Regions from separate parts of the Pseudoalteromonas sp. J2K-J031 genome, predicted to be linked through region 2. Evidence: predicted binding sites of a transcription regulator. Region 2 holds the regulator's gene; the other holds the start of a gene.
What was found. The regulator LexA, encoded in region 2, represses DNA repair genes until DNA is damaged. The targets are predictions, from matches to a motif close to TACTGTATNNNNATACAGTA.

Region 1: a site for LexA is predicted at 1,921-1,940, ahead of AC3KZC_RS16345 (EVE domain-containing protein). Genes of this name have one in related genera too.

Annotation. Positions count from the first base shown of each region.
Region 1 covers NZ_CM200279.1:3,579,194-3,583,589, forward strand. Annotated here, with positions in the region: gene AC3KZC_RS16330 (AzlC family ABC transporter permease) at 1-679, shown strand, start outside; gene AC3KZC_RS16335 (branched-chain amino acid transport AzlD family protein) at 679-978, shown strand; gene tesB (acyl-CoA thioesterase II) at 1,019-1,885, opposite strand; gene AC3KZC_RS16345 (EVE domain-containing protein) at 1,989-2,462, shown strand; gene AC3KZC_RS16350 (hypothetical protein) at 2,515-2,727, shown strand; gene AC3KZC_RS16355 (hypothetical protein) at 2,788-3,048, shown strand; gene AC3KZC_RS16360 (potassium channel family protein) at 3,073-4,140, opposite strand; cyclic di-GMP riboswitch class I at 4,293-4,376, shown strand.
Region 2 covers NZ_CM200279.1:319,745-324,140, reverse strand. Annotated here, with positions in the region: gene ctaD (cytochrome c oxidase subunit I) at 1-1,147, opposite strand, end outside; gene coxB (cytochrome c oxidase subunit II) at 1,150-2,277, opposite strand; gene lexA (transcriptional repressor LexA) at 2,515-3,132, opposite strand; rRNA gene rrf (5S ribosomal RNA) at 3,361-3,475, opposite strand; rRNA gene AC3KZC_RS01485 (23S ribosomal RNA) at 3,658-4,396, opposite strand, start outside.

The sequences.
Region 1 (4,396 bases), 560 kb from region 2:
GCAGAAAGGCTTTTGGGATATGTTACCCCTCAACTTGGCCGTGATCCCATGGGGAATTTTATGTGGATCTTTAGCGGTACAAAATGGCTTTACCCCATTAGAAACACAACTGATGTCATTGCTGGTGTTTGCAGGATCTGCCCAACTGGTTGCCATTGAGTTAATCAGCCAAAATACACCGCTTATCACCATATTGTTTACTACGTTTATTATCAGCTCGCGCCATTTTTTATATGGCTTAAGTATTCGTCATAAAATCATTGCCCAACCACTACGCTGGCGATTACCTATCAGTTTTGTATTAACCGATGAACTATTTGCTTTTTCACACCACCCCAAAGCGTATCAATCTAAAATCAGGCTAATTTATGCCCTCAGTGCCGGCTTTAGTTTTTATATCTGTTGGAATATCTGGACACTACTGGGCATTATTGCGGGCTCACTATTACCCGACCTAACAAATATGGGACTTGATTTTGCCATTGCGACAACATTTATTGCGTTAGTGATCCCAGGTATAAAAAACTGGCCTATTTTTATTACTGTCTGTACCGCTGGGGTGTTTGCGACTTGGTTTAAAGCGATTGGCTTTGAGTTGTGGCTAGTGGGCGCAGCACTACTTGCAATGAGTGCCGGTTATGCCAGTGAAAAATTAATACGCAAACGAAAGGAAATATAATGCTAACCACAATTATTTTAATGGCCTGCGTAACCTTCAGTAGCCGCTATTTATTTTTACACCATAAACTCCCTTTTTCTGTTGGGCCGAAGCTACAGCAATTTTTAAGTTATAGCGCACCCGCTGTGCTTACCGCGATTTGGGTGCCAATCGTGCTGCTAGAAAAAGGAGAATTGAAACTTGACTGGCATAACCCGTATATTCCCGCAGCACTTGTGGCTATCGCAGTTGCGGCTCGCACCAAGAATATTTATTTCACATCACTGGCAGGCTTGAGCATTTTTTACTTATTACGCTAATAAAAAGCCCACCACTGAATCGTGTTGGGCTTATAAAAAACTAACTTTCAGGATAACTTCGGATCACACCCTCTTGCATCGTAGAAGCGATAAGCTGACCTTGCTGATTAAAAAATTGCCCGCGCACTAAACCACGACCACCACTGGCTGATGGGCTATCAACAGCATACAAAATCCAATCATCCATTCGAAATTCACGATGAAACCACATCGCATGGTCAATTGTAGCGACTTGCATATTAGGCTGTAAAAATGACAAGCCATGAGGCTGCAATGCGGTAGGTAAAAACTCAAAATCAGAGGCATACGCCAATAAATATTTATGAACTCGCAAGTCATCAGGCATTTCACCATTGGCTTTAAACCACACATAACGCTCAGGATGAGTTACCTCTGGTTTAAATGGATTTTGAAAATTCACCGGACGCATCTCTATCGGTTTTTCACAAATAATTTTATTTCGAATACTTTCAGGGATTAAATGCGCATTTTCACGATAAAAATCCAATGATGACCGCAGCTGTTCTGGACCCGGTACATTAGGCATCGGCGCTTGATGAGTGACTCCCGGTTCATCACAATGAAAAGATGCGGTCATATAAAAGATAGGTTTACCGTATTGAATAGCGCTGACACGTCGAGTACTAAAGCTTTTGCCATCACGAATGGTTTCGACATCATATACGATAGGTTTAGTAACATCGCCTGGGCGTAAAAAATACGAATGAAGTGAATGCACCTTTCGCTCTTCAGGCACTGTTTCTTTAGCAGCAGATAAAGCCTGCCCCATAACTTGGCCACCAAACACAGCTTTAAATCCGAGGTCTTGGCTCGGTCCTCGATAAATACCTTGCTCAATGGTTTCTAATTTCAATAACGCGAGCAGATCATCTAATACTTGGCTCATTGCACATTCTTTCATAGGCTGACTCATGATAAAGTCACTATATCAACTTGCAGTAACATGCTGCCACTAAATTTAGTGAAAATACTCTATTTAAGGATCTCTTGTGGCTTATTGGCTGTTTAAAACCGAACCCGATGTTTTTTCTATTAATGACTTAGAGACCAAAAATATCGCCGATTGGGAAGGCGTGCGCAATTACCAAGCCCGCAACTTTTTACGTGATGGTGTTAAATTAGGTGATTTAGTGTTTATTTATCATTCAAGCTGCAAACAACCTGCAATTGTAGGCGTTGCCACTATCGTAAAAACAGCCCATACTGATCCAAGCCAATTTGACCTAAACAGCGAGTATTTTGATAAAAAATCCTCACCCGACTCTCCACGTTGGTTACAAGTGAGCGTTAAATTTGTTGAACAATTTAAACGCCCAATTTCGTTAACACAGTTAAAAGCTGACTCGAATCTCACTGATTTTGTCCTCACGCAAAAAGGCTGTCGTCTATCTGTTATGCCGGTGACTGACTCGCAATGGCTGCACATTATCAATACTTATAGCCAAACCGCTAATGTTAACTAAACTAACGAGAACAGCTTTTAAAAAATGATGAATTATGACAATAGAGCGGCGCATGAAGGAGCTAACAGATAACGAAAACTGGCCGTTGCTTTCAATGGCACAACAAGCATCAATTACCGAACTTTATCGTTATGGCTATAATCTGGCCTTTATTCGCATTACCATAAGCAATTCTCTGGCCTATTTAGTACTGGATGAACACTATATTACCGTTGATGCAGAAGGCGATATTAATACCAATCCACCTTGTGCTATAAGAAAATAAACTAGACAGCGCTGGTAGATAAAAATAAAATTAACCTTGAGTAACTAATTTGGGAAGAACATGTCTGTACTTTTAAAATCAGAAAATCAACAGTTTGATGATGAGCGTCGCTTAACTAACCCCGATCTTGAGGCTTTTTGGCACTTATTAACGTTAGCGCAAAAGCTAGCATTAAATAAACTCAATCAATATGGTTATCAACTTGCGTTTACACGCGCGTCAGATGGCACTCATTTAGCCATCGCTATTTGTGACAATGTAGTAGCAACCATTGATTACGAAGGCGAGGTGAACCTAAACCCAACATTAAAGATCCGTTAAGTTAGGTTCAATTATATTTAATTTTTACTTTGCTAATACCAACCACTCAACTTCAGTTGTTAATACGCGCTCAGCAGCAATGTAATGCAATACATCTCCTGCTTTTACACAATAATCCAGTGGTGGATTTAGTTCTAACTCATCACCAATCCTTGAGCGTGCAACACCCAATACGATTGCATTGTGACGATCTTTAAACACGTGGAATATTTTTGAGAAAACCAATTCAGCCACACCTTGAGGCACAACCAAACTAAATTGAGTATCCCCATATAGCGTTGAAAGTAACTCTTCATGCACACGACTTGAGCCAGGATCTTGCATTGCCCGCACCAGCATTTCAGCTGATTTAGAGCTGCTGCATTCAACATTGCCACAATGATCTCGCAGCATCTCAATTTTACTATCGTCATTAAAATACGCACTAATATGACAGTCCGCTTTTACTAACTTGCTAATACGTAACGAAGTTGTAAAAGTTTGGTCATCATCTTTACCGTCAACAATAATTTTATCGGCTTGCGCAATCGCAACGCGCTGCAATTGCTCAAGGTCGGTATAACTAATTAACTTAACAAAATCGACATGTGGGTTTGTGGCAAAAGGATGCTGAATATCATCTGTTACTGCAAGTAAAATTCGTCGTGCAACACGTTTATTATCAGCCAAAATATGCTCAATAATTTTACTTGTCCGTTTTTCATGCCATCCAAAAATAATGATATGGCCTATATAATGATTAAAACTATTTTCACCTGTCATAGAACGTTTTATTTTATCCGTAATTGTTTGACCTGTTTTACCCAGTAACACACCAAAAAGTGCCAAGCCAAAAGGTATCTGAACGATTGCCACAAACCACTTACCCAAATCAGTGCTTGGGCTTAAGTCACCATAACCGACTGTTGAAGTGGTGACAATGTAGTAATACAAATAATGATGAAGATCGACTAATTTTGCCTCTCCAGCCAAAAAAAGTACGCACCAAGTAAGTAACAAATGCGTAAACACTGCTGCAATAACAAAGGCCCAACTTACTTTTTCAATATGAACTCGAAATTCGAGTAATAACTTTTTAACTAATAAATTCATTTAACATTCCGACGACATCCATTTAATCATTTTACTTAATAGCTGCACCGAATTATGCCGCACAGATAAATGTACAACAAACTAAAAAACTCTTTAGCCACCTTAATGACAGGTATCAATTATGCAGCTAAACTCAAAAATGAACTGTCATAGTTCGTAAAGGGCAAACTTAGTGAAAACTAAGGACGCAAAGCTGTTGGTCTAAGGGATAATCCTATGATTGCAAAGCTGCCAACGATAACAGTATCGGGGGCCC
Region 2 (4,396 bases):
AAGTATCGTGATACTGAAAGTCCGCAGGTGTAATTGCGAGCATCAATCCAGAGAAACCACCTATGGTAAACAACACAATAAAGGCCACACTAAACAACATCGGCACTTCAAAGCTAATTGAACCTCGCCACATAGTGGCAACCCAATTAAATACTTTTACACCTGTCGGAACGGAAATTAGCATAGTGCTATACATAAAAAATAATTCACCAGCCAGTGGCATGCCAGTGGTAAACATGTGATGAGCCCACACAATAAAAGATAGAAATGCGATCGAACCAGTTGCATAAACCATTGATGCATAGCCAAATAATGGTTTTCTAGAGAAGGTTGGTACAATAGAAGAGATAATGCCAAAGGCTGGCAAGATCATGATATAAACTTCAGGATGCCCAAAGAACCAAAAAATATGCTGGAACATAACAGGATCACCCCCTCCCATTGCATTAAAGAAACTAGTGCCGAAATATTTATCAGTCAGAACCATTGTAACGGCACCAGCCAATACTGGCATTACAGCTATGAGTAAAAAAGCAGTGATCAACCATGTCCATACAAATAGGGGGAGTTTCATCCAAGTCATGCCTGGAGCGCGTAAATTGACAATCGTTACAATGACATTAATCGCGCCCATAATTGAACTAATGCCCATTATATGGATAGCAAAAACAAAAAAAGCAGTATTATCATTACTATAGGTAGTTGAAAGCGGGGCATAGAAAGTCCAACCGAAATTTGGGCCACCTCCTTCCATAAACAGTGACATTAATAAAATAGTAAAAGCAAAAGGAAGAATCCAAAAACTCCAATTGTTCATTCTAGGCAGCGCCATATCAGGTGCGCCAATCATCATGGGGATCATCCAGTTAGCTAAACCAGTGAAAGCAGGCATCACTGCACCAAAAACCATAATAAGACCATGAACAGTCGTCATTTGATTAAAAAAGTTAGGATCAACTAACTGTAAACCAGGCTGAAAAAGCTCAGCACGGATCACCATAGCCATTGCACCACCAATTAAAAACATCAATAAAGAAAATAATAAATAGAGCGTGCCAATGTCTTTATGATTTGTAGTAAACAGCCAACGTTTTATTCCTGATGGGGAATGTGAGGTGTCTTCATGATTATGCGCGATTGTAGTCATTATTATTTTTCCTCAATTCTGCTTTGCACATCACTGGGTTGTATTACATCACCCGTATTGTTATCCCATGCATTACGTTCATATGTAATAACAGCTGCAAGTTGCTTAAGTGAAAGTTGCTTTAAATAAGATTGCATTGACGTACCCGACTTACCATGAATAACTATATCGATATGATCATTAATTTCACCAGTAGCAATAGGGCTGCCCTTGAGCGCAGGAAAAACACCGCCTAATCCCATACCTGTTGGTTGATGACAAGCTGCACAATTGGCGATATATACTTGTTCACCCAAAGTCATAAGCTCATCTTTGCTAAGTGTTTGGCTAAGTGAAGCTTGCTCTGCAGCGTTTTGATTTTCTTTTTCATCTTTTACAGAAACTAACCAAGCATCAAATTCATCTGGTGATTTAGCATCCACAACTATTGGCATAAAACCATGATCTTTTCCGCATAGCTCAGCACATTGACCTCTATATATGCCTGGCTCATTAACTCGTGTCCATGCCTCATTAATAAACCCAGGGTTGGCATCTTTTTTTACAGCAAAAGCAGGAACCCACCATGAATGGATAACATCATCGGAGGTCATTAGAAATCTAACTTTTCGGTCTGTAGGAATAACAAGCGGTTTATCAACCTCAAGTAAGTAATTACTGTCTTTTTCTGAGCGGTTATGAATTTGGTCTTGCGAAGTAGAAAGTATTGAATAGAAACCAATATCATGAGAAAGATATTCATAATGCCATTTCCATTGTGAACCCGTAATTTTGATTGTTAGATCTGCCTTACTCGTATCCTCCATAGCAATTAATGTTTTAGTTGCTGGGATTGCCATACCAATCAATATTACAAAAGGAATGGCAGTCCACAGAATTTCGACTTTAGTGCTCTCATGAAATTGAGCTGCAATCGCCCCTTTTGATTTGCGGTGACGAAGTAACGCCCAAAACATAACAGCAAAAACAATCACTCCTATAACACAGCATATAATGAAAATTGTCATATGCAGGTTGTAAACGTTTTCGCTTATGTCAGTCACACCTGTGGTCATATTGTATTTGGAATCAGCCAATACATTAAATGGCGACAAAGACATAAGGAAAAAGGACATAAAGACCTTTCTCATGCGGTACTCCCTTATCAAGTTGTAAGCACAACGAAAATTACGATACGACATGTAATTTCATTATTATTATTTATTAATATTTTATAATTTTTTTAAATGAGGTATTAAAAAACTAGGCAAGGAATTGAGAAAGGGCAAGCAATAATGATAATAAGATGTTAAATATAAGTTTTATAGACAAAAGCTAAATAAAAAATGAACTTGATTGCTAACAAAAGTATCAGCAATCAACAGAAGTTACATAAAATCAGAATTTCGAATCACACCTACTGCAAGCCCTTCAATATCAAGCATTTCTTTAGATAGGTCCACTATTATGGGGTTAAATTCATCATTTTCAGCATGAAGATAAACTTTACGACCTTTTTGCTCAAAGCGCTTAACAGTTACATCATCACCAACTCGAGCAACAACAACTTGCCCATTACGTGCAACGGTCGCACGATGTACAGCAAGTAGATCGCCATCCATAATTCCAATATCTTTCATACTCATACCATGCACTCGTAACAAAAAATCAGCCGCGGGTTTAAAAAGAGATGGGTCTACATGATAATGACTTTCAATATGTTCTTGCGCCAGTATTGGCTCCCCAGCTGCAACACGGCCAATTAGAGGTAAACCCAATTGTTCAGGTGCTTCATCCTCAATTAATTTTAAGCCTCGACTTGCACCGGGTACCATTTCAATAAAGCCTTTTTTAGCTAAAGCCTTTAAATGTTCCTCAGCTGCATTGGCACTTTTAAACCCGAGCGTGTTAGCTATCTCAGCGCGAGTGGGAGGCATACCAGTATCTTTAATAAATACTTTAATTAACTCAAGAATTTGAGCTTGTCTACTTGTTAATGGCCTCATAATCAAGGACTCCACCATAAAATGAATACTGTGATTATATACAGCTTAATGTAAATGGCAAACATATACAATTATAAAGTCGATTATTGATCGATAAGATGAAATACAAATAGGCTATAATTCAACCAAAATTAAATAAAAACATAAAATGTAACTTAACTCTGATAATTTAAAACGCACATAGCAAAAAACCCGCTGCATTGCTGCAACGGGTTTCTCTTATTAGGAGCCTGGCGATGTCCTACTCTCACATGGGTAACCCCACACTACCATCGGCGCTGTTTCGTTTCACTACTGAGTTCGGAATGGGATCAGGTGGGTCCAAAACGCTATTGTCACCAAGCAAAATTTTGTCTGGAACAAAATTTAACGCACTTTAGTGCGGCCCGTTAGGGTCAACGCCATGGAAGGTGTTGATAAATTCAGAACCATAAATTCGGAAGGCTGATATTCAATTTGTCTACTTCAGTGCTATCTAACTTCTTGCTATTCATCAGTGCTTCATACAAACCACTTTGGCGTTGTATGGTTAAGCCTCACGGGTAATTAGTATTGGTTAGCTTAACGCCTCACAGCGCTTCCACACCCAACCTATCAACGTTGTAGTCTCCAACGGCCCTTCAGAGAGCTTATAGCTCTAGTGAGAACTCATCTCGAGGCTCGCTTCGCGCTTAGATGCTTTCAGCGCTTATCGATTCCGAACGTAGCTACCGGGCAGTGCCATTGGCATGACAACCCGAACACCAGCGGTTCGTTCACTCCGGTCCTCTCGTACTAGGAGCAACCCCTCTCAATTCTCAAACGCCCACGGCAGATAGGGACCGAACTGTCTCACGACGTTCTAAACCCAGCTCGCGTACCACTTTAAATGGCGAACAGCCATACCCTTGGGACCGACTTCAGCCCCAGGATGTGATGAGCCGACATCGAGGTGCCAAACACCGCCGTCGATATGAACTCTTGGGCGGTATCAGCCTGTTATCCCCGGAGTACCTTTTATCCGTTGAGCGATGGCCCTTCCATTCAGAACCACCGGATCACTATGACCTACTTTCGTACCTGCTCGACTTGTCCGTCTCGCAGTTAAGCTTGCTTCTACCATTACACTAACCGTACGATGTCCGACCGTACTTAGCAAACCTTCGTGCTCCTCCGTTACTCTTTAGGAGGAGACCGCCCCAGTCAAACTACCCACCAGGCACTGTCCGCAATCCCGATTAGGGACCTACGTTAGAACATCAAAACTACAAGGGTGGTATTTCAA